3 regions of the Rossellomorea sp. YZS02 genome follow, and region 1 is predicted to be linked to each of the others. Evidence: riboswitches for the same ligand, from Rfam matches in the RefSeq annotation. Region 1 holds a riboswitch; each other region holds the start of a gene.

What was found. A riboswitch is a leader RNA that binds a small molecule or an ion and turns the genes downstream of it on or off. The one in region 1 is predicted to bind S-adenosylmethionine.
Region 2: it holds a riboswitch for S-adenosylmethionine, as region 1 does, so the genes downstream of both, metK (methionine adenosyltransferase) here and SLH55_RS06645 (methionine ABC transporter ATP-binding protein) in region 1, are expected to answer to the same signal.
Region 3: it holds a riboswitch for S-adenosylmethionine, as region 1 does, so the genes downstream of both, SLH55_RS09240 (methionine biosynthesis PLP-dependent protein) here and SLH55_RS06645 (methionine ABC transporter ATP-binding protein) in region 1, are expected to answer to the same signal.

What each region holds. Positions count from the first base shown of each region.
Region 1 is NZ_JAXBLY010000005.1:59,479-66,780, forward strand. Features, by position in the region: gene SLH55_RS06635 (alpha-glucosidase) at 1-1,083, shown strand, start outside; gene SLH55_RS06640 (LacI family DNA-binding transcriptional regulator) at 1,151-2,140, shown strand; SAM riboswitch class I at 2,849-2,954, shown strand; gene SLH55_RS06645 (methionine ABC transporter ATP-binding protein) at 3,025-4,038, shown strand; gene SLH55_RS06650 (methionine ABC transporter permease) at 4,028-4,693, shown strand; gene SLH55_RS06655 (MetQ/NlpA family ABC transporter substrate-binding protein) at 4,715-5,530, shown strand; gene SLH55_RS06660 (SEC-C metal-binding domain-containing protein) at 5,673-6,827, opposite strand; gene SLH55_RS06665 (amidohydrolase) at 7,090-7,302, shown strand, end outside.
Region 2 is NZ_JAXBLY010000019.1:64,153-71,454, forward strand. Features, by position in the region: gene SLH55_RS17645 (immune inhibitor A domain-containing protein) at 1-20, opposite strand, end outside; gene SLH55_RS17650 (tetraprenyl-beta-curcumene synthase family protein) at 347-1,420, opposite strand; gene SLH55_RS17655 (alpha/beta hydrolase) at 1,435-2,238, opposite strand; gene SLH55_RS17660 (gamma carbonic anhydrase family protein) at 2,323-2,838, shown strand; gene metK (methionine adenosyltransferase) at 3,070-4,272, opposite strand; SAM riboswitch class I at 4,484-4,630, opposite strand; gene pckA (phosphoenolpyruvate carboxykinase (ATP)) at 4,953-6,542, shown strand; gene SLH55_RS17675 (lmo0937 family membrane protein) at 6,601-6,750, opposite strand; gene SLH55_RS17680 (GNAT family N-acetyltransferase) at 6,918-7,302, shown strand, end outside.
Region 3 is NZ_JAXBLY010000007.1:155,843-163,144, reverse strand. Features, by position in the region: gene SLH55_RS09245 (tryptophan--tRNA ligase) at 1-774, shown strand, start outside; SAM riboswitch class I at 941-1,050, shown strand; gene SLH55_RS09240 (methionine biosynthesis PLP-dependent protein) at 1,141-2,265, shown strand; gene metC (cystathionine beta-lyase) at 2,258-3,442, shown strand; gene SLH55_RS09230 (bifunctional homocysteine S-methyltransferase/methylenetetrahydrofolate reductase) at 3,460-5,310, shown strand; gene metH (methionine synthase) at 5,291-7,302, shown strand, end outside.

The DNA.
Region 1 (7,302 bases):
AAAGGAGTCAGTGGATTCCGCATGGATGTGATCGATCTGATCGGGAAGGAAGTCGATGAAAACGTACTGACCGACGGGCCAAAGCTTCATGATTATTTACAGGAAATGAATGAAAAGGTCCTCTCTCGATATCCGACGGTCACGGTGGGGGAAACCCCTTCCGCTACGACCGAAACCGCTCAGCTTTATACAGGGAAGGGACGGAATGAACTCGATATGGTGTTTACTTTTCAACATATGTCCCTGGACGAAAGAGCGGGCGAAGGGAAATGGGCGTTAAAGGAACTGGATTTCACAGAGTTGAAGAAGGTACTGAGTACGTGGCAGACATCCCTTTTTCAGAAAGGATGGAACAGTTTATACTGGAATAATCACGACCAGCCACGTATCGTTTCCAGATGGGGGAACGACCAGGAATACCGGGTCGAATCCGCCAAGATGCTCGCAACCGTCCTTCACATGATGCAGGGGACCCCTTTCATCTATCAGGGCGAAGAAATCGGGATGACGAATATCGATTGGGACGATATCACCCGCTACCGGGATATTGAGACCATTAATTACTATAATGAGAAGAAGTCAGAGGGCGTACCGGAGCAGGAGATCATGCAATCGATCCGAACAAAAGGCCGCGACAATGCCAGGACCCCTTTTCAGTGGAATGATGATGTCCATGGCGGATTTACAAATGGGGTACCTTGGATTGAAGTAAATGCAAACTATCACGAAATAAATGCTCTCGAGGCAATGGGAAATCAAGACTCCATCTTTTATCATTATCAAAAGCTCATCGCATTGAGGAAACGATTGGATATTCTCATTTATGGAGAATATGAATTACTATTGGAGGAGCATCCTGAAATCATGGCGTACATGAGGACATGGGAAGGACAAACCCTGTTGGTAGTGGCGAATTTCTATGGGGGGAATCCCCAATTCGAATTACCGGAAAACGTCGATGATGCTCATACAACGCTCATCATCAGCAACTATTCTGATACAAGGGAACGACCATCGGAAATCCACACCCTTCGTCCGTACGAAGCGGTCGTGTATCTGATCGAAAAACAACCAAATAATTGAAACGCTTTCATGTATAATGGAAAGAAGAAGGATGCCTTCATTTATAGAAGCAATAGGATGTGAACTTATGGCAACCATCAAAGATGTGGCCAAGCTTTCCGGAGTCGCCGTTTCGACCGCTTCTTATGCACTGAACAACAGTAAGAAAGTGAGCGAAGAAACAAGACAAAGAGTATTAGCAGCAGCCAAACAATTAAATTATCAAAAAAACGGGCTTGCCTCCGATTTGAAAAGGACAAGCACCAATACAATCGCTTTGATATTGAGCGACCTCTCAGGTCCTTATTATTCCGAACTGATCAAAGGCGTACAGGATGTCACCTCCACAAACGGATATGACTTGATCGCATGCAGTTCCATCGGTGGAGTGCAGTCGACCGCTGTGAAATTTCTGAAGGAGAAACGTGTCGACGGTGTCATTATCCTCGCTCATAATATCAGTGACGAGACGATCCTCGAGTCGGCAAGGGAAGGCTTTCCCATCGTGGTTCTCGATCGCGGGATCAAAAGCGACTACGTCACCCAGATCGAAGTCGATAATGTACACGGGGCGCTTGTAGCAACGGAGCACTTGATCGAAAATGGAAGCAGGGATATCGCCTTTATCAGCGGACCATACAACTCCCATGACAACGAGCTTCGTTTCCAGGGGTTTCGGGAGGCACTTAACAAGCACGGCATCGAATATAAATCGAAATGGAAGGTATCAGGGGGCTTCACCCGTGAAGGAGGCTATCAGGCGACCAAAATGCTGATTGCCCAACGGGATGTCCCCCAGGCCATCTTCTACGCAAATGATGAAATGGCCATCGGCGGCTTGCAGGCACTGAACGAAAAAAACATTTCCGTACCGGGGGATATCTCCATCATCGGTTTCGATGATATCCAACTGTCGGAATACGTGTCCCCGCCATTGACGACCATGCGTCAGCCAAAATATGAAGCCGGTGCACTGGCCGTTCATCTCATCTTTCAAATGCTCATGAAGGAAGAAGTCGATTCGTATTACAAATTGACGACCGAGCTTGTTGAAAGGGAATCAGTGAAGAAACGTTAAAATATGGATCCTGCTCTTTCCCTGGTGTATGGGAGGGGGCAGTTTTTTTATTTGTGAAACACTGTTTTCGTAAACATAGTTGGTTTTGGATGTAGCGAGTGGCGGTTGATTTCCGCTACAGGTGCTCGCTTTCCGCGGGGCTGGCGGTGAGCCTCCTCGGCTTCGCCTGCGGGGTCTCACCTGTCCAGCTATTCCCGCAGGAGTCGAGCACCTTCCGCTCCAATCAACTATACAGACGAAATGTTTTACTATCATAAAGGAAATGGGGAGATTTCTTATGCCACTGCTTTTTCATTCGTTGTAATGAACGATTTTAATTAATCGTACTTACTTTAACCTTGCATAACCGACGTTCACGATCTATTTTGCTCTGTCCACACTTACTACTCTAGAGGGTGAAGGGAACTACGTAGACTCCTACGGAAAACGGGCGTGCCGAGACCCCGGAAGCGGTTTATGCTGAGGAGGATCGGCCGAACGTCCGTGGAAAGCGGGACTGTTCTCTTCACCCTCCTGCACCACACCCTATAAATCTTAGTCTGTATATGAATCGCAAAAATCTTTGTAAAAACAGCTTTATGAAAAGATCATTGATATGAAAATAAAGATAACGCTTACATAAAAATAACCGTAAAAACAACTATTGACTTCCTTTCTCATACCCAGTATTATCCTTTATAAGATTATTTTTTGAAAATTACATACTTTCAATTATCCAGAGTGACCGAGGGATCAGGCCCTATGACGTCCGGCAACCTCCAGAAATGGAACGGTGCCAATTCCTGCAGAATGATTTCATTCTGAGAGATAAGTCGAGATAGACAGGCGATGCTTCTTTCAGTTGAAAGAGGCATTTTTTATTGGACAAAAAAGGGGTGTGCACATTGATCGAGATTCGGAATCTAGTGAAAACGTATAAAACAAAGAAGAAAACGGTGGTTGGAGTTGATAACGTTTCTGTCACCATCGGAAAAGGGGAGATCTTCGGCATCGTCGGATACAGCGGAGCGGGAAAGAGCTCATTGATCCGCTGCCTGAATCTACTCGAGACCCCGACATCAGGTGAGATCATCATTGATGGACAGGACTTTACGAAGCTCTCGCCAAAAGGACTCCGGCTCGCCCGTCAGAAAACGAGCATGATCTTCCAGCATTTTCACCTGATCAAATCGAAGACGGTTTATGACAATCTGGCTTTTGCCTTGAAAGCGGCACATGTGCCGAAAGCGAAAATCAAGCCGAGAGTCACCGAGCTCCTCGAGATGGTCGGTCTCTCAGATAAAGCGGATTCGTATCCTGCTCAACTCAGCGGCGGACAAAAGCAGAGGGTAGGAATCGCGAGGGCCCTTGCAAACAACCCATCAGTATTACTTTGTGACGAAGCGACATCTGCCCTGGATCCGAATACGACCAAATCGATCTTAAAGCTTTTGAAAAAAATCAACAAGGAACTGGGATTGACGATCGTCCTCATCACCCATGAGATGGAAGTCGTCAAAGAAATCTGCGACCGGATGGCTGTGATGCAGGACGGGAAAATCGTGGAGGAAGGTCCGGTGTATGACTTGTTTGCTGATCCGAAACAACCTTTGACGAAGCAGTTCATCGAAACGATTCTCCAATTCGAACTGCCGCAGCACCTGGTGGAATCAAGAAAAGGGAAGCTCATCAAGATTCAATTCAAAGGATCCATCGCCGAGGAAAGCGTTGTTTCAGAGGTGTTTCAGCGATATAAGGTCCGAGGGAATATCCTTCACGGAAAAATTGAATATATCCAGGATGTTCCACTGGGGATTTTCATCATGGAGCTGATCGGCTCACCTGACGAGATCGAAGCGGCAGTTCAATATATCACTGCGAAGACACAAAGCCTGGAGGTGCTCGAGGATGCTGCCTGATTCATTGACTGCTATTTTGCCAGAGTTGAATAAAGCCTTTTTCGAAACGGTGTATATGGTGGGGATTTCACTGGCTGTAGCGATCATAGTGGGGTTGCCTTTGGGAATTCTCCTATTCGTCACAGACAAGGGACTTTTCCTGCAAAACGGTTTTATTAAAAAGGTCGTAGGATTCGTCGTAAACATGGTCCGCTCGGTACCGTTCATCATACTATTAGTGGCACTCTTACCTTTAACCAAACTATTAACCGGGACTACGATCGGACCGACAGCGGCATCGGTATCCCTTTCTGTAGCGGGGATTCCGTTTTTCGCGAGAATGGTAGAAACGTCATTGCGAGAGATTGATAAAGGGGTCATTGAAGCCTCGGTTTCAGTGGGCGCAAGTCCATGGATGATCATCAAAGATGTGCTGTTGCCGGAAGCACGTCCGGCGGTCATACAGGCCATCACGATTACAACGATCAGTTTAGTCGCCTATTCCGCCATGGCCGGCATCGTCGGTGGAGGAGGGGTCGGGGACCTGGCCATCCGCTTCGGATACTACCGATATGACAACACGGTGATGATCACGACCGTCGTCATCCTGATTTGTCTGGTTCAACTCATCCAATACACGGGTGATGCATTTGCACGATTAGTCGATAAACGATAACTACTATAGGGGGAACAACAAGTGAAAAAGTGGATTCTATTAGCAGCATTAGCACTAACCGTGAGCGTATTAGCGGCTTGTGGGGGAGAAGAGGCAAGCTCGGAAGATAAAAAAGAAGTAACCATCGGAGCGACATCCGGTCCATATAGCGACATGGTGACCAAGGCGATCAAGCCCGGTCTTGAAGAAAAAGGCTATACGGTGGAAGTGAAAGAATTCAGTGACTACATCCAGCCAAACAACGCACTTGCCCAGGGAGATCTGGATGCGAACCTGTTCCAGCATAAAATCTATATGGAAACCTTCGCGAAACAGCATAACATGGACTTATCCGAAGTCATCGTCGTACCAACGGCACCCATGGGAATCTATTCACAGAAGTTTGATTCGATTGAAGGCATCAAAGAAGGCAGTGCCATCGCCATCCCGAACGATCCAACGAATGCTGCACGTGCGTTCCAAATCTTAGAGGACGCCAAGCTGATCACATTAAAACCAGACACTGATCCATTGACGGTTTCCGAAAAAGATATTGAGGAAAACGTGAAAAATCTGCAATTTAAACCAATCGAAGCGGCACAGCTGCCAAGAGCCGTAGACAGTGTCGATCTATCAGCGGTGCCCGGAAACTACGCATTGGCAGCCGATATGGACCTGCTGGATGCCCTCCAGCTTGAAGACATGCCCGACCAATACCGCAACCGCGTCGTCGTCAACACAAAAGACGTCGACTCACAACTCGCCAAAGACATCAAAGCCGTCGTCGAAGCCGACCAATTCGAAAAAGTCATCGACAAAGAATTCAAAGGTTTTGGTAAGCCAGAGTGGATGGAGTAGAGGGATGGACCTCCAAAATCAAATTGATAGGGGAGTAACATTCCAGTTCGGGGGACGGACCTCAATTTTCGTCCGAATCCAACACATAAACGTGAGAGGGACGGGCTTCCGCATGAAAATGCGGAGGTCCGTCCCTCATTTATTATAGGCAACACTTTTTATGTTTTTTACCGCTACCACACGGGCATGGGTCGTTTCGTCCTACTTTTTCTCCTGTTTGGACGGGTTGTGTAACGAGGAGTGGTTGTTCGTCCAAAGAATGCTTTTCCACTTCTTCGATGAGGCTTCTCCACTGGGGAAGTTTCGGATGATCCATCCCGTTCATGACGCAGTTGACGTAAAGGGATTCTTCCAGGCACAGCATGTTTTCATCATAGCCTTCTTCTAGGAATGCTTCGATTTTTGGAATCGCGTCAGTTGATAGCTGCTGGCATAAATAATCCGCAATCAGTGTTTTGGCGGTGGCGTCATCTGACTGATCAAATAACCTTAACAACGCCTGTTCCGCTTCTTTCGTTTTAATTCTTCCCAGCACATCAAGGGTATAGAAATAAGTATTTCCATACAAAGCGACCTTTTCCACTTCTTGTACCACTTGCTCCGTCCCGATTTTCACCAGGGCATTGGCCACTTCCTCCAACAGCAAATCTTCTGCTTCCTCGTTTTTAAATAGATTCACCAATTGCGGGATTACGCTCTCCTCGCGGATTTCCCCAGCCATATATACGGTGTATATGATCTCAAAGCCGACTAGCTCATCTTCTTTAATCTGTACTTCCCAGCTTTTAATTTCGCCTTTCTTAACCAGCTCGTGAATGATCCTTTTACCATGGTCGAAATACACCTGGTCATACTCATTCGTAGCCAAGTAATACATGACATCTGCAAGCTTCATGAATAATTCCTCATCATTTAAAGCGGGAAGCTTCGCAATCTTTTTCAGTTGTCCTTCATCTAAAAAAGGTTTTACATCGTTACTGTACTCTATCAGCAATTCTGTATCGGCATTCGCTATTAATTGAATGTAGAAGAGTACGTCGGTATCCTTCTTGCTCAGGCCTTTTAACCGCTTGATGACCTCTTTCATCCCTTCCTCATTCAGTGGCATGTACATTAAGTAAGGAAGTACAGGCGAAGAGTATTCAGAAACCTGTCCGCGGTCATGAGCTTTCAAACCGGTTAAAAATGTATCACCATTAACCAAATAAGAACCTTCCAACATCTCAATCGCATATCTCTGCACAAACGGATCCTCACTCAAAAAATAAGGCTCGACCCTCTCAACAAAACGGTTCATCTAACCATCCTTTATCATAAGTATTTCCTTCAGTGTAATGGGTGGGAGGGGAAAAGGGAAGAGGGACGGACCTCAGTTATGTTAACTCAAGGAGTGATGGTTATGAATATATCAGGATTTCATAAGAAAACTGTGAGGTCCGTCCCTCAAAAATTTCCGTCGATTAAAAGGGTTTTCCAGGTTACTAGCGAATGTATATATTAACGGTATTATTAAGGAACTTTTCCTTAAATAATCATTCGACCGAAAAAGGAGTTTTTTCATGGAATTAAAGCAGCTTGTCCAATCAGTAGAGAATGAAGTCATTGAGTTGCGTAGACATCTACACCAGAACCCGGAGGTGAGTGGGGAAGAGTACGAAACATCCAAGACGATTCAACAAAAGCTTTCTGAAGCTGGAATATCCTATAAAACCGGCTACGCCAAAACGGGCATACTAGGCATCATAAAAGGGGATAAGCCAGGTGGAACAGTC
Region 2 (7,302 bases), on a different contig from region 1:
AATACTTTACGAGATTTCAAACGCGTTTCCCCCTTTAAATATGTACTAAATATTTACACTAATTAAAATATACTCTACTATTCTGAAAAGTAAATATATTCAGAAAGCATTAGTTATTTAGTATTACGAAATATTGTTAATATGATTGTATGTACCTATATTCATCAAAGAAAATGTAAGGACTATCGACATATAAAATTAAAAATCAACAAATTATTAATGTATAAAAATGGTATTAACGGTCGTATTTAGAAAAATTTTGTCCAACTATAGTTGTGAAAAAAGACAAAAAGAGGGACGGACCTCGAAAACCATTTCGAAGGTCCGTCCCTCTTTTTTACTCTATTCATGACGTTTTTTTCCGGTTTCTCCATTTTCGATAGATTTTACCGTTCATGTAGAAGAATCGGGTGATCCAGCCTGCTTGTCCGATGAATTGTTTGGAGAAGGATTGGACGTTTGCTTGTTGTAAAGCTTTATCATCTGATAGATAGACTCCTATGAGTCCTTTATTGATCAGGCGATGGAAGTGAGCGTGGGGAAGTTCACGGGTATGTTCATCTGCTTTGGCCAGAAAATGGAGCAGGCGTTCTTTCAGATGCTCATCATCCTCATAGTAGAAGCAGAAATTCAGATCCCCTCCCTGCCGGTCTTCATCCTGATCGATGAAGTAATCGAGAAGGATATGTAAACCCTGGATATAGGGAAAATAACCCCGTTTTATCTTTTCTGTATAGAACAGCTGGAAGTCCCGCCTGCAAGCGTATGATACTAAACAAAAGATACCCAGGGTAGAACCTGAGCAGGCGGAGAATTCATACCAATTCATTTCTGGCAGATTGGGACGATGGATTTCAAACCAGTCCTGCAGCCTCCCTACTCTTTCTTCTTCCTTCACGTGCTTATGTATTTGAAGATCACAATAGTATTCACACAGTTCCAGGAGATCTTTTTTGATGTTGTCATAGTGATTTACATCAGCGAGAACGGATTGACAGGTCAGGACCAGATCCATTAGATACCCTCCATCATCCTGATCGCTTCTCAACGCATAATAATTTACAGGTTCCGCCCCTACTGTCAATGAATCTCTCATGGACCGGTGAAGTAAGGCAAAGTCTTCCGGATCCAGTGATACACTCCGGTCGCATAAATTATCCAAATAATCGCTGATTGTCTGATAGGCAACGATGAAGCGGATCGTCTCAGGCTTCTTATCCAGTGCCAAAAGGGACAGGATTGCCCCTCCCTCGCAGTGGAACGTTTTATGCTCGATGCTGGCAAGGGCCTGGTTTCTCAGCTCCTGATTGGGTATTTCTTCGGCCCGCTTCTTCCAGCCGTTCAATTCCTGGTGCACGATTGGAAAAACATTGCGGTATACTCTTGTCATCAATGAAAAGGGATCACTCGGTATCGACAATTTCATCACCTCATTTACAAAATGTAGCCCAGCGCTTTCAAGCGACTTTCTATGAAGTTCTTTGAGTATTCAAAGATTTCTTCTCTCTCAGGTTCGTTATAAATTTCATGATAGCACTTTGGCCATTCTTTGTAATGCATTTCGGATAGAGATAGTTCATTGAACCACTTTTTCACCGCCCTTTTATCAACGATTTGATCGTCACCTGCCTGCAGCGTCAATAATGGGACGTCAGGCATTTTCTCCAGGTTTGTAAAAGCCGCTTTAATCGCCTGGGAAAGTTCTCTGTACCAGCGGACTGACACTTTTGTAATATAAAGAGTATCGTTGCTGTCGATTTCACGGACATCCGCATTCCTGGTCGCCATATCGACGGTGAGTCCAGAAGGGAACTTCACCATTGGAGCGATTTTGTTTAAAGCGTGTGACAATAATTCAACAGGTTTAGCAGGCGTTGTCACCAATCCCAAACATGGTGAGGATAATATGACACCGGCTAGGTTCACATGGGATTCCTGCAGCAAACGAACAGCAATGAGACCGCCCATACTATGACCGATTACAAAGACAGGCAATTCGAACTGATAGGCCGCCTGGATCCAATCCTTCACTTCTACAATATACTCATCAAAGGAATCGATATGTCCCCTCTGGCTTCGGGACGTCATACCCTGACCTGGCAGGTCACCCATGACGACGTGGAATCCCGATGCACGCCACATTTCAATGAGCCAACCGTACCTGCCGTGATGCTCCATCGCACCATGTATGATGACGATGACTGCCTTTGCCTCTTGATCTGATTCCCATTTCCACATGGCAAATCCTCCTTTGTAGTTCTCTCCATGAATGAATTCTGCTACCATTATTATAATAAATATTATTGAAAGGGGTAGTAAAAAATGCTCTATCCATATTACGATAAAAAACCTGTCATCGCACAGTCGGCTTTCATTGCCGATTATGTAACCATCTCCGGAGACGTGGAGATTGGTGAAGAATCAAGTATTTGGTTCAATACCGTCATCAGGGGGGATGTTGCGCCCACTAAGATCGGTGATAAAGTAAATATACAGGATAACTCCATCCTTCATCAGAGTCCAAATAACCCTCTTATCCTTGAAGATGAAGTCACTGTCGGTCATGGGGTGATTTTACATAGCTGCAAGATCAGAAAAAAGGCATTGATCGGAATGGGATCAATCATCCTCGATAATGCTGAAATTGGCGAAGGGGCTTTTATCGGCGCAGGGAGCCTCGTACCCCAGGGAAAGGTCATACCGCCTAATACCCTTGCTTTCGGACGGCCGGCAAAAGTCGTGAGGGAACTGAACGAACATGATATTAGTGAAATGAAGCGCATTTCAAGGGAATACGCAGAAAAAGGTCAGTATTATAAAAATATCAAACCGTTTTAACTACCTATACTTGGGATACCCCATCCATCCTTAGATTACTCATGGAATATTTTCTTGTAAAGAGGAACGGGCATGAAGTTCCCTTCCATTTCACGAAGTTATCTGCCATATATAAATTTTCATCTGTCAAAATGACGATATACCTGCTATAGGAGTAAACCGACAATACAAGCCTTTTCATCACCAAAAAAAGACCAACACCTCTTGAGTGTTGGTCTTTTTTATCTTTCCTTATTCGCCTAAAGCTTCTGCTTTCAAAGCTTCTGCTTTGTTCGTGCGTTCCCAAGGAAGATCAAGATCGTTACGGCCGAAGTGTCCGTAAGCAGCTGTCTGCTTGTAGATCGGACGACGAAGGTCTAACATTTTGATGATTCCAGCCGGGCGCAGATCAAAGTTATTACGAACCACGTCAATTAGAACGTCTTCTGATACTTTACCTGTTCCGAATGTATCAACGGAGATGGACACCGGTTGTGCAACCCCGATTGCATACGCCAATTGAACTTCACATTTTTCAGCAAGTCCTGCTGCTACTATGTTTTTCGCTACATAACGCGCTGCGTAAGCCGCTGAACGGTCCACTTTCGTTGCATCCTTACCAGAGAATGCACCTCCACCGTGACGCGCGTATCCGCCATATGTGTCAACGATGATTTTACGTCCTGTTAATCCTGCATCACCTTGTGGTCCACCGATTACGAAGCGGCCAGTCGGGTTGATGAAGTATTTCGTTTCTTCATCGATCAGTTCTTTCGGTACAACTGGGTCAATGACATATTCTTTCAGGTTGCGCTGAATTTGCTCAAGCGTCACTTCAGGATGATGCTGAGTAGAGATAACGATTGTGTCGATGCGAACCGGCTTGTCGTTTTCATCGTATTCAACGGTTACTTGCGTTTTTCCATCCGGACGAAGGTAAGGAAGAATTTCTTCTTTACGAACCTCTGTCAGACGACGAGAGATTTTGTGTGCAAGAGAAATCGGAAGAGGCATAAGCTCTTTCGTTTCATTACAAGCAAATCCGAACATTAACCCCTGGTCCCCGGCACCGATGGCATCGATTTCTTCATCGGACATTTGACCTTCGCGAGCTTCAAGTGCCTGGTCCACACCTTGAGCGATATCGGCAGACTGCTCATCGATGGAAGTCAGAACAGCACATGTTTCAGCATCAAAGCCGTATTTCGCGCGAGTATAACCGATTTCACGGATCGTTTCACGAACGATTTTCGGAATATCGACATACGTATTTGTAGTGATTTCACCTGCAACCAGCACAAGACCCGTTGTAACAGATGTTTCACACGCTACACGTGCATTCGGATCATTGGTAAGAATTGCATCAAGAATTGAATCAGAGATTTGGTCACAAATTTTATCTGGATGTCCTTCGGTTACGGACTCAGATGTAAACAGACGACGTTTAGTTGACATCAAGGTTCCTCCTTAAGCATATTTGTCAGAAACAGTTCCGACAAAAAGTAAACAGATACGGTACTCATTTCCCTAAGTAGTATGAAGTAAACATGATTCTTTTATCAAACAATCATGATTTATGTGCATGTGGTCCACTATAAACAGAAAAAACCCTTCCTCGGGGAAAAGCTTCAGAGGAAAGGTTTCAGATCATAGCCGCGCCTTTTCTCTCTTATCGTTCAAGGTTTTAGAGACCTTGCCTCAGTTTAGCACCTTCGCTTAATCGGATCGATTCATAAAGAAGAAGATCCTTACACTATTTAGCAGGTTGCTGGGTTTCATAGGGTCTGCTCCCTCCACCAGCTCAGGATAAGAGTATCCGTTCAAGGAACAATGATAACGTTTAGGACAAAGGGTGTCAACTTTTTTTCGAATGACAGGTTTAACCAGCTTTAGAGCATGCCACTGGAAGTCACAGTCTGTCTAAAATAGCCTAATTCATCCATGAGGCTAAACATTCTTTTCACATTTTCATATATATAAGAAGAAACAAGCTATATCAGGGAGAAAAATGTGACAAAATGAAGACACATTATAAAATTAAATAAATAGTATAGACTAATAGCTTGATTGTGTTATACTATTTTTGTAAAGTAAACGATTCCATTTAAATAAATTTATATAAAGGAAGGGTTCTAATGAATTCAGTGAGCATGTCTAATGAATTAACGGAATTACTTAACGGTCAAAACATCCAGGAACAATTATCTGTTTCTCAACTAGTCGAAAAGGTCCTTCAACGAAATGAAGGAGTTTTAACTTCATCAGGTGCAATCAGAGCAGAAACTGGTAAATACACAGGACGCTCTCCTAAGGATAAATTTATTGTAGAAGAACCAACGACGAAAGATAAAATCGAATGGGGTTCTGTCAATCAGCCGATCTCTTCGGAATCATTCGATAAATTATATACGAAAGTCATCGAATACTTAAAAGAAAAAGAAGAAGTATTTTCATTTAAAGGGTTCGCAGGCGCCGACCCGAAACATAGACTGCCGATCCAGGTAATCAATGAATTTGCGTGGCATAATCTTTTTGCCCACCAATTATTCATCCGCCCGGAAACAGATGAGTTAAAAGATCATCAATCAGAGTTCACCGTCATTTCAGCGCCGAACTTCAAAGCTGATCCGGAAGTGGATGGCACTCACTCTGAAACGTTTATCATCGTTTCATTTGAAAAAAGAATCGTATTGATCGGCGGAACGGAATATGCCGGTGAAATGAAGAAGTCGATCTTCTCCGTGATGAACTATGTACTTCCTGAATCCGATATCCTGTCCATGCACTGTTCTTCAAACGTTGGACGCGAAGGCGATGTCGCATTGTTCTTCGGATTATCCGGTACTGGTAAAACGACTTTATCCGCAGATCCTAACCGCCGTTTGATCGGTGATGATGAGCACGGATGGTCCCCGAACGGTGTATTCAATATCGAAGGCGGCTGCTATGCGAAATGTATCGGGTTAACGCGTGAGAAGGAGCCACAGATTTTTGATGCAATCCGTTTCGGTTCAGTACTTGAAAATGTCGTTCTTGATGACATGTCCCGCCTCCCGGATTATGATGATAACACTTTAACAGAAAACACGCGTGCTGCCTACCCCCTTCAAGCGATGGAAAACATCGTGGAGCCAAGTATAGCAGGACACCCAAATACGATTGTATTCCTGACAGCTGATGCATTCGGCGTATTACCTCCGATCAGCAAGCTGACAAAAGAACAGGCAATGTACCATTTCTTAAGCGGATATACATCAAAGCTTGCAGGTACTGAGCGCGGAATCACGTCACCGCAAGCTACATTCTCAACTTGCTTTGGATCTCCATTCCTTCCGCTTCCTGCCACTCGTTATGCAGAAATGCTTGGTAAGAAGATCGATGAGCACAATGCACAGGTATTCTTAGTGAACACTGGTTGGACCGGTGGAGAATACGGTGTCGGAAACCGCATGAAGCTTTCTTACACCCGTGCCATGATTCAAGCCGCTCTTGAAGGCGAACTGACGAATGTTGAAACGGCGACAGATGAAATCTTCGGTCTGAACATCCCGGTCCACGTTCCTGGTGTTCCAGACGAAGTCCTTCAGCCTAAGAAGACCTGGTCCAATGAATCCGCTTATGAAGCGAAGGCAAAAGAACTTGCTCACAAGTTCAACGAGAACTTCAAGAAATTCTCAAACGTCCCTTCTGACATCGAACAAAAAGGCGGCCCGTCCGTTAAATAAATCATCCTGACATACAAAGGTCCGTCCCTCACATTTGAGGGACGGACCTTTGTTATCGTTATAGCCCTTTTTTCCGGCCGGTGATTCTGTTGAATAAGAATACAACAACGGCGATGATCAGTAGAACATGGATGACGGCTCCACCGATTTTAAAGATCAATCCTAGTAACCAAAGAACTAATAAAATTCCGATGATGGTCCAAAGCATTTGTGCTCCTCCTTAAAACTGTTCTTGCTCATAAGTTTCCCTAATACTCGGATTTTAAAACCATTACCAATTCCCCATTCTTTTTCTGATTTCACCTAAAAATAAAACTTTACTAAATATTACTAATTTTGGTATGATTATGATTAAATTTTACAGGGGGAATCAAGATGATCAGACAGCTTACAGAAAAAGATCACGATAGTTGCCAGCAGCTTATTCAACAACAACCTGCTGAGAATTTATTCATCATCGGGGACATTGAAGCCTTCGGATATGAGCAGGATTTCCAGAGAATCTGGGGCGATTTCGATGATGAAGGAAACTTAAGGGGGATCCTCCTTAAGTACCGGGAAAACTTCATTCCGTTTTCCATGGGGGAATTCGATGCGGAAGGGTTCGCCGCTATTATCAACGGGACGGAAGACTACAGCATCGTTTCAGGTTTGAAACGAATTGTCACTGAAGTTGAACCCTACTTATCAAGGAAGATCGATTCGAAGAGACATATGTATTATGCCAAATGCGACAGTACCTCGGCCATGGATGACCACG
Region 3 (7,302 bases), on a different contig from region 1:
GACCGGGCAATCTTTTATCGTCAGTCTGATATACCTGAGATTTTTGAATTAAGCTGGATTCTAGCATGCTTTGCACCTAAAGGATTATTGAATCGAGCACATGCATATAAATCAATTGCTGAAGAAAATCATAAGATGGGCAGGGAAGCGGATGCCGGGGTCAATATGGGTGTATTCACTTATCCCATACTAATGGCGGCAGATATCCTGTTATTCCAAACGGAGATCGTCCCTGTAGGAAAGGATCAAATTCAGCATGTTGAAATCGCAAGGGACCTTGCAGAAAATTTTAACAAGCAATATGGAGAAACCTTTGTACTTCCCGATTACATTATAGAGGAAGAAACGGCTGTACTGCCAGGACTGGATGGAAGAAAAATGAGTAAAAGTTATAACAATACGATTCCCTTATTCGAAGAGCCAAAAAAGCTTCAAAAATTAATCAACAAAATTAAAACAGATTCTTCTCCTCCTGAAGAACCTAAAAATCCAGAATCGTCCATCATATTTTCTTTATACAGAGAATTTGCAACACCCGAACAAGTAGAAGAAATGAGAAAAAGGTATCAAAGAGGAATAGGCTGGGGGCAAGCGAAGAAAGAACTTTTTGAAGTCATGAATTCATTTATTGAAGAACCGCGAGCACAGTATGAGGCACTAATGGCCAGCCCTGAAAAATTGGATGCCATTCTACAAGAAGGTGCTGTCAAGGCAAGAAAAAAGGCGATTCCCTTTATGACAGAGATAAAAACAAAGATAGGGATCTTTCATTGAGATTCACGCCTAAACGCATTTGTTGTTTGGTTATTCAGTCTGAAGAAAACGCCTTCGGATGAATAGGTACATTTGTATTATTTTCGGATAATTCATAATTATCATTGACTTTCGTGCTTCTTTGTTATAAGTTATGGGAAAGTTATTTTTCACAAAATCATATAGTTTCTTATCAAGAGAGGTAGAGGGACTGGCCCGAAGACACCTCAGCAACCAGCCGTGAGTTTAGGTATGGTGCTAATTCCAGCAAGTTGATGTCAACTTGGACGATAAGAGGGAGAACGAATGTACAAAACCTTCTTATTTTCAGTAAGAAGGTTTTTTGTTTTTTCCCTTTTCGTATTCAAGATAGAAAAGGAGAGAAGAATGTTGAAAAATCATATTGATACAATGCTTGTCCAGGCAGGAAATCGGAAAGATCCTGCAACGGGTGCTGTGAGCCTGCCCATTCATTTGTCGACTGCCTATGAACATAAAGGGATTGGACAATCGACAGGTTATGATTACACAAGAACTGGAAATCCAACACGTGCTACTTTAGAGGATACCCTTGCGCGCTTGGAGGAGGGGCATAAGGCATTTGCCTTTAGTTCGGGTATGGCAGCGATTCAGGCCATTCTTAGCTTATTTAATAGTGGGGATGAATTGATTGTTTCAAAAGACTTATACGGCGGAAGCTATCGTTTATTCATACAGTATGAAAGACAATACAGTATCAAATTTCATTTCGTCGATACAAGTGATCCTGTCTCCATTGAAGAACAAATCACTAACAGAACCAAGGCCATTTTTCTCGAAACACCGACCAATCCATTAATGAATGAAGCAAGTATTTCTGAGGTTTCCCGACTTGCTAAACGTAACGGTTTGATATTAATTGTTGATAATACCTTCTATACACCGATCCTGCAGAAGCCACTTAGTGAAGGAGCAGACATTGTAATCCACAGTGCGACAAAATACTTAGGGGGGCATAATGACGTTTTGGCAGGTGTTGTGATTGTAAAGACAGAGGAACTGGGGGAAAAAATCTACACCGTTCAAAATTCTATCGGTGCAGTTCTATCACCATTCGATTGTTGGCTCTTATTAAGAGGAATGAAAACACTTAGTCTCAGAATGGCTCAACACGAAAAAAATGCTAAAGAAGTCACACAGTTTCTTGATTCGCATGAATATGTAACAGACGTTTTGTATCCGGGTAAAGGAGGCATGCTTTCCTTTCGTATAGCAAAGGAAGAATGGGTTGCTCCCTTTCTTCAAAAACTAAACATTATTACGTTTGCCGAAAGTTTAGGGGGGGTTGAAAGCTTTATCACTTATCCCGCCACTCAAACACATGCAGACATTCCTGAAGAAGAGCGAAACAGGTTAGGTATCTGCAACAGACTTCTACGGTTCTCTGTAGGAATTGAATATATTGATGACCTGATTGAAGATCTGGAGAATGTTTTTCAACAATTGGAAAAAGAGGTGCTTACGTATGAGTAAAAAACCATTTTCACTTCAGACGTCACTCATTCATTCTCACGGATTTGATAAAGAAACAGGAGCGGTCTCTACGCCAATCCATCATGCAACAACTTTTCATCAACAGGATTTCGATCAGTACGGAACCTATGACTACAGCCGATCGGGAAATCCAACGAGGGAAACCGTCGAGGAAACGATAGCTGAGCTCGAAGGAGGGATAAGGGGCTTTGCCTTTTCATCGGGAATGGCGGCAATCTCCACAAGCTTTTTATTATTGTCGAGCGGGGATCATGTTCTCGTATCAGAAGAAGTGTACGGTGGGACCTACAGGATGATCACGGAAGTCCTCACTAAGTTTGATATTGAATACTCCTTTGTGAACATGAAGGACCTGCATGAAGTGGCTTGTTCAATAAAACACAATACAAAAGTGATCTATATGGAGACACCATCGAATCCACTCCTGAACATCACGGATATTGAGGGAGTCGTGAAGCTTGCCAAGGCAAATGGATGTTTAACGTTTCTTGATAATACATTCATGACTCCACTGCTTCAAAGACCGATCAGTCTGGGTGTAGATGTTGTCCTCCACAGTGCCACGAAGTTTCTTGCCGGGCATAGTGATGTCTTAGCGGGGCTTGCGGTAACGGGTGATGAAGAGATTGCCTCGAAGCTTGCTTTCCTTCAGAATTCGTTCGGAGCGGTACTCGGGGTACAAGATTGCTGGCTTCTCTTGAGGGGACTCAAAACTCTGCATGTAAGATTGAAGGAATCTTCAGAATCCGCATATAAGATTGCTACCTTCCTGGAAAACAGAAAGGAAGTAGAAGAAGTGTACTACCCTGGCTTGAGCTATCATCCCGGTCGTGAAATACAAGTTCGACAAGCTGAGGGTCCTGGGGCGGTTCTTTCCTTCCGATTAAAAGGGGAAGATGAAGTAAAGCAACTCATACAAAATATAAATATTCCCGTATTTGCCGTCAGTCTGGGAGCAGTAGAGTCCATTTTATCCTATCCATCAAGAATGTCACATGCTTCCATGCCCAAAGAGGAACGAGAGCGGAGAGGGATTACTGATGGTTTATTACGATTGTCAGTAGGACTTGAAAACGTGGATGAATTAATTTCCGATCTTAAAAAGGGTTTGGATAGTATACAAGAAATCAATCGAGACAACGTAATAAATTTATAGTAAAAGGAGGGGATGTCATGAAGCCGTTGCTGGAAGCACTGAAAGAGAGAATCTTACTTGCAGATGGTGCGATTGGAACGTTGTTGTATTCATATGGAGTGGACAGATGCTTTGAAGAGCTGAATCTTTCTCACCCAAATGAAGTGTTGAAAGTCCATAAAGAGTATATTGATGCAGGAGCAGATATCATACAGACCAATACGTATGGAGCCAATTATCAAAAGCTTTCCAGATACGGATTGGAGGAATCGGTTAAAGAAATTAATACAGCTGCAGTGCGTCTGGCAAGAAAAGCTGCGGGAGAGAACACCTATATTCTGGGCACGATCGGGGGAATCAGGGGCATTAAACAAAATGTGTCCCTCGAAGAAATCAAAAGAAGCTTTCGTGAACAGCTATACTGTTTATTATTAGAGGGTGTAGATGGCATACTGCTTGAAACCTTTTATGATTTTGAAGAATTAACCACTGTATTAAACATTACTAAACGTGAAGCAGACATTCCTGTTATTGCTCAAGTTTCCCTTCATGAAACCGGAGTTCTTCAAAATGGAATGGAAATAAAAGACGCCCTTCTACAATTAGAATTACTGGGAGCCGATGTTGTCGGCATCAATTGCCGCATGGGGCCATTTCATATGGTGAATTCCCTGGAGGGGGTACCACTACCAAAAAGGGCGTTTCTATCCGTCTATCCGAATGCCAGTCTGCCGAACTATGAAGAAGGTCGATTCTATTACTCTGCTGAACCTGATTACTTTGGTGATATAAGCAACGAATTGAGACTGCAAGGTGCAAGAATCATTGGTGGCTGCTGCGGAACCACACCTGATCACATTCGTTCTGTAGCTGCAAGGTTAAAAAGCCGGGAGCCCGTGAAAGAAAAAAAGGTTAAAAAGAAAAAAGTTGTTCAGTTATCGTCACCTTCTATCAAGGCAAACTTGCTGCATGAGCAGGTAAGAGAAAATAAAACGATCATTGTTGAACTAGATCCACCTAAACACCTTGACACGAAGCTATTCTTCCAAGGTGCTGAGGCATTAAAGGAAGCTGGAATTGATGCACTAACGCTTGCTGACAATCCGTTAGCGTCGCCTCGAATAAGTAATGATGCCATTGGAAGCCTGGTCAAATCCAAGTTTGACCTTACACCTTTGGTCCACATCACTTGCCGGGATCGAAACCTGATTGGACTTCAGTCCCATTTAATGGGCTTACACACGTTAGAGATACACAATATATTAGCGATAACGGGTGACCCTGCCAAGATTGGAGATTTTCCAGGGGCAGCATCCGTTTATGATTTATCTTCCCTCGAACTCATTGAATTGATTAAACAGAACAATGAGGGTATATCCTTTTCCGGTAAATCACTCCGGGAACGAACTCAATTTTCAGTAGGTGCAGCTTTTAATCCGAATTTCCGTCATTTAGACGCTTCTGTAAAAAGACTTGAAAAGAAAAAGAAAGCAGGTGCTGACTATTTTATTTCTCAACCGATCTTTGGGAAAGAGCAGCTGTTTCAAGTACATGTGGCTACAAAGCATTTAGATGTTCCCATTTTTATAGGGATCATGCCGCTGATCAGCTCAAGAAATGCAGAGTTTCTCCATCATGAAGTACCTGGGATAAACGTTCCAGAAGAAACAAGACAAAGAATGAAGGAAGCAGGAAGTGATCCTGTCGCTGCAAGAACAGTTGGAATGGAGATAGCAAAAGACTTACTTGATACAGCAATAGAACTTTTTAATGGGATTTATCTTATCACGCCTTTTGTCAGGTACGATATGAGCATTGAACTGATTCATCATATACAAGAGAAAACCAACACAGAAAGAGAGGTTCCCTATGGCCATCACTTTGTTTGAAGAACAGCTTAGGAAAAAAATACTTGTACTCGATGGAGCAATGGGAACGATGCTTCAACAAGCGAATTTATCCCCGGAGGATTTTGGTGGAGAAGAGCTTGAGGGCTGTAATGAAAATCTGGTATTGACAGCGCCGGAGGTCATTTATCAGATTCATCTGGAATATTTGAAAGCCGGAGCTGATGTGATTGAAACAAACACCTTTGGTGCTACCCCCATTGTACTGGACGAATATGAGATAGGCTCAAAAGCATATGAAATTAATAAAAAAGCAGCTGAAATCGCCAAAAGAGCTGTAGAAGATGTCTCAACCTCCGAGTGGCCCAGGTTTGTTGCAGGATCTCTAGGTCCCACTACCAAAACCTTATCCGTAACAGGAGGAATAAGCTTTGATGCGTTAGTAGAAAACTATCGTGTTCAAGCAGAAGGTCTTCTCGATGGAGGCGTTGATGTACTACTTCTCGAAACGAGTCAGGATGCTTTAAATGTAAAAGCGGCAAACCTCGGCATTCGAACTGCCTTTGACTCCAAAGGGAAAGAGATTCCCATATTGTTATCCGGAACCATTGAGCCGATGGGCACTACACTCGCGGGGCAGACAATCGAAGCATTTTATTTATCTCTTGAACATTTAAACCCTTTGGTCGTTGGTCTGAACTGTGCAACCGGACCTGAATTTATGAGGGATCATATTCGTTCCTTATCAAGTCTGGCAACTACTTATGTCAGCTGTTATCCGAATGCAGGATTACCTGATGAAGAGGGAAATTACAATGAGACTGCTGATTCACTCAGTGTAAAGATGAAGGGTTTTGCTGAGAAAGGCTGGCTGAATCTTGTTGGAGGGTGCTGTGGAACCACACCGGAGCACATCCGTGCCCTTTCAGAAGTGGTGAAGGGATTCCCTCCTCGTAAACCTAAAGAATCTCATCCTCATGCAGTGTCAGGAATTGAACCGTTTGTTTATGAAGATCCAGATAGAAGACCGATTCTGGTCGGTGAACGGACGAATGTCATCGGTTCGCGAAAATTCAAACGATTGATCGCAGAGAATAAGATAGAAGAAGCTTCAGAGATTGCGAGAGCGCAAGTGAAAAATGGAGCTCAGGTAATCGATATCTGCCTTGCGGATCCCGATCGTGAAGAGGTAGAAGATATGAATGTATTTATCCAGGAAGTGGTGAAAAAAGTAAAAGTTCCACTTGTTATTGATTCGACGGATGAGAAAGTGCTTGAGACCGCATTGAAGTATTCTCAAGGAAAAGTAATTATTAACTCGATTAATCTGGAAGATGGGGAAGAACGGTTCGAGAAGATAACAAAATTGATGAAGGAATACGGAGCAGCGGTTGTGGTAGGCACAATTGATGAAAAGGGAATGGGAGTGTCTGTAGAGCGAAAGGTAGACATTGCCATCCGCTCACATAAACTGTTAACTGAGAAATATGGAATAGCTTCAGAAGACATCATCTTTGACCCCCTTGTATTCCCAGTGGGAACAGGAGATCAGCAATATATCGGTTCAGCCAATGCTACAGTTGAAGGGATAAGACAGATAAAAGAATTCTTTCCTGAGTGCCCTCATATCTTAGGGGTTAGTAACGTATCATTTGGACTGCCCCCTGTCGGAAGGGAAGTCCTAAATGCGGTATATCTTTACCACTGTACGAAAGCGGGACTTGATTATGCCATCGTCAATACGGAAAAATTAGAGCGTTTTGCCTCCATTCCTGAAGAAGAGGTTCGAATGGCCGAGAAACTCCTTTTTGAGACGACCGATGAAACACTGGCAGAATTTACTGCGTTTTATAGGGGTAAAAAGAAAGAAGTAAAGGTACCAGTCAACACGATGACATTGGAAGAAAGGCTGGCACATTATGTGGTGGAAGGGACGAAGGAAGGACTGATTGACGATCTAAATATCGCCTTGGAAAAGTATGACGCACCCCTTGAAATCATCAATGGGCCCCTTATGGCTGGAATGAGTGAAGT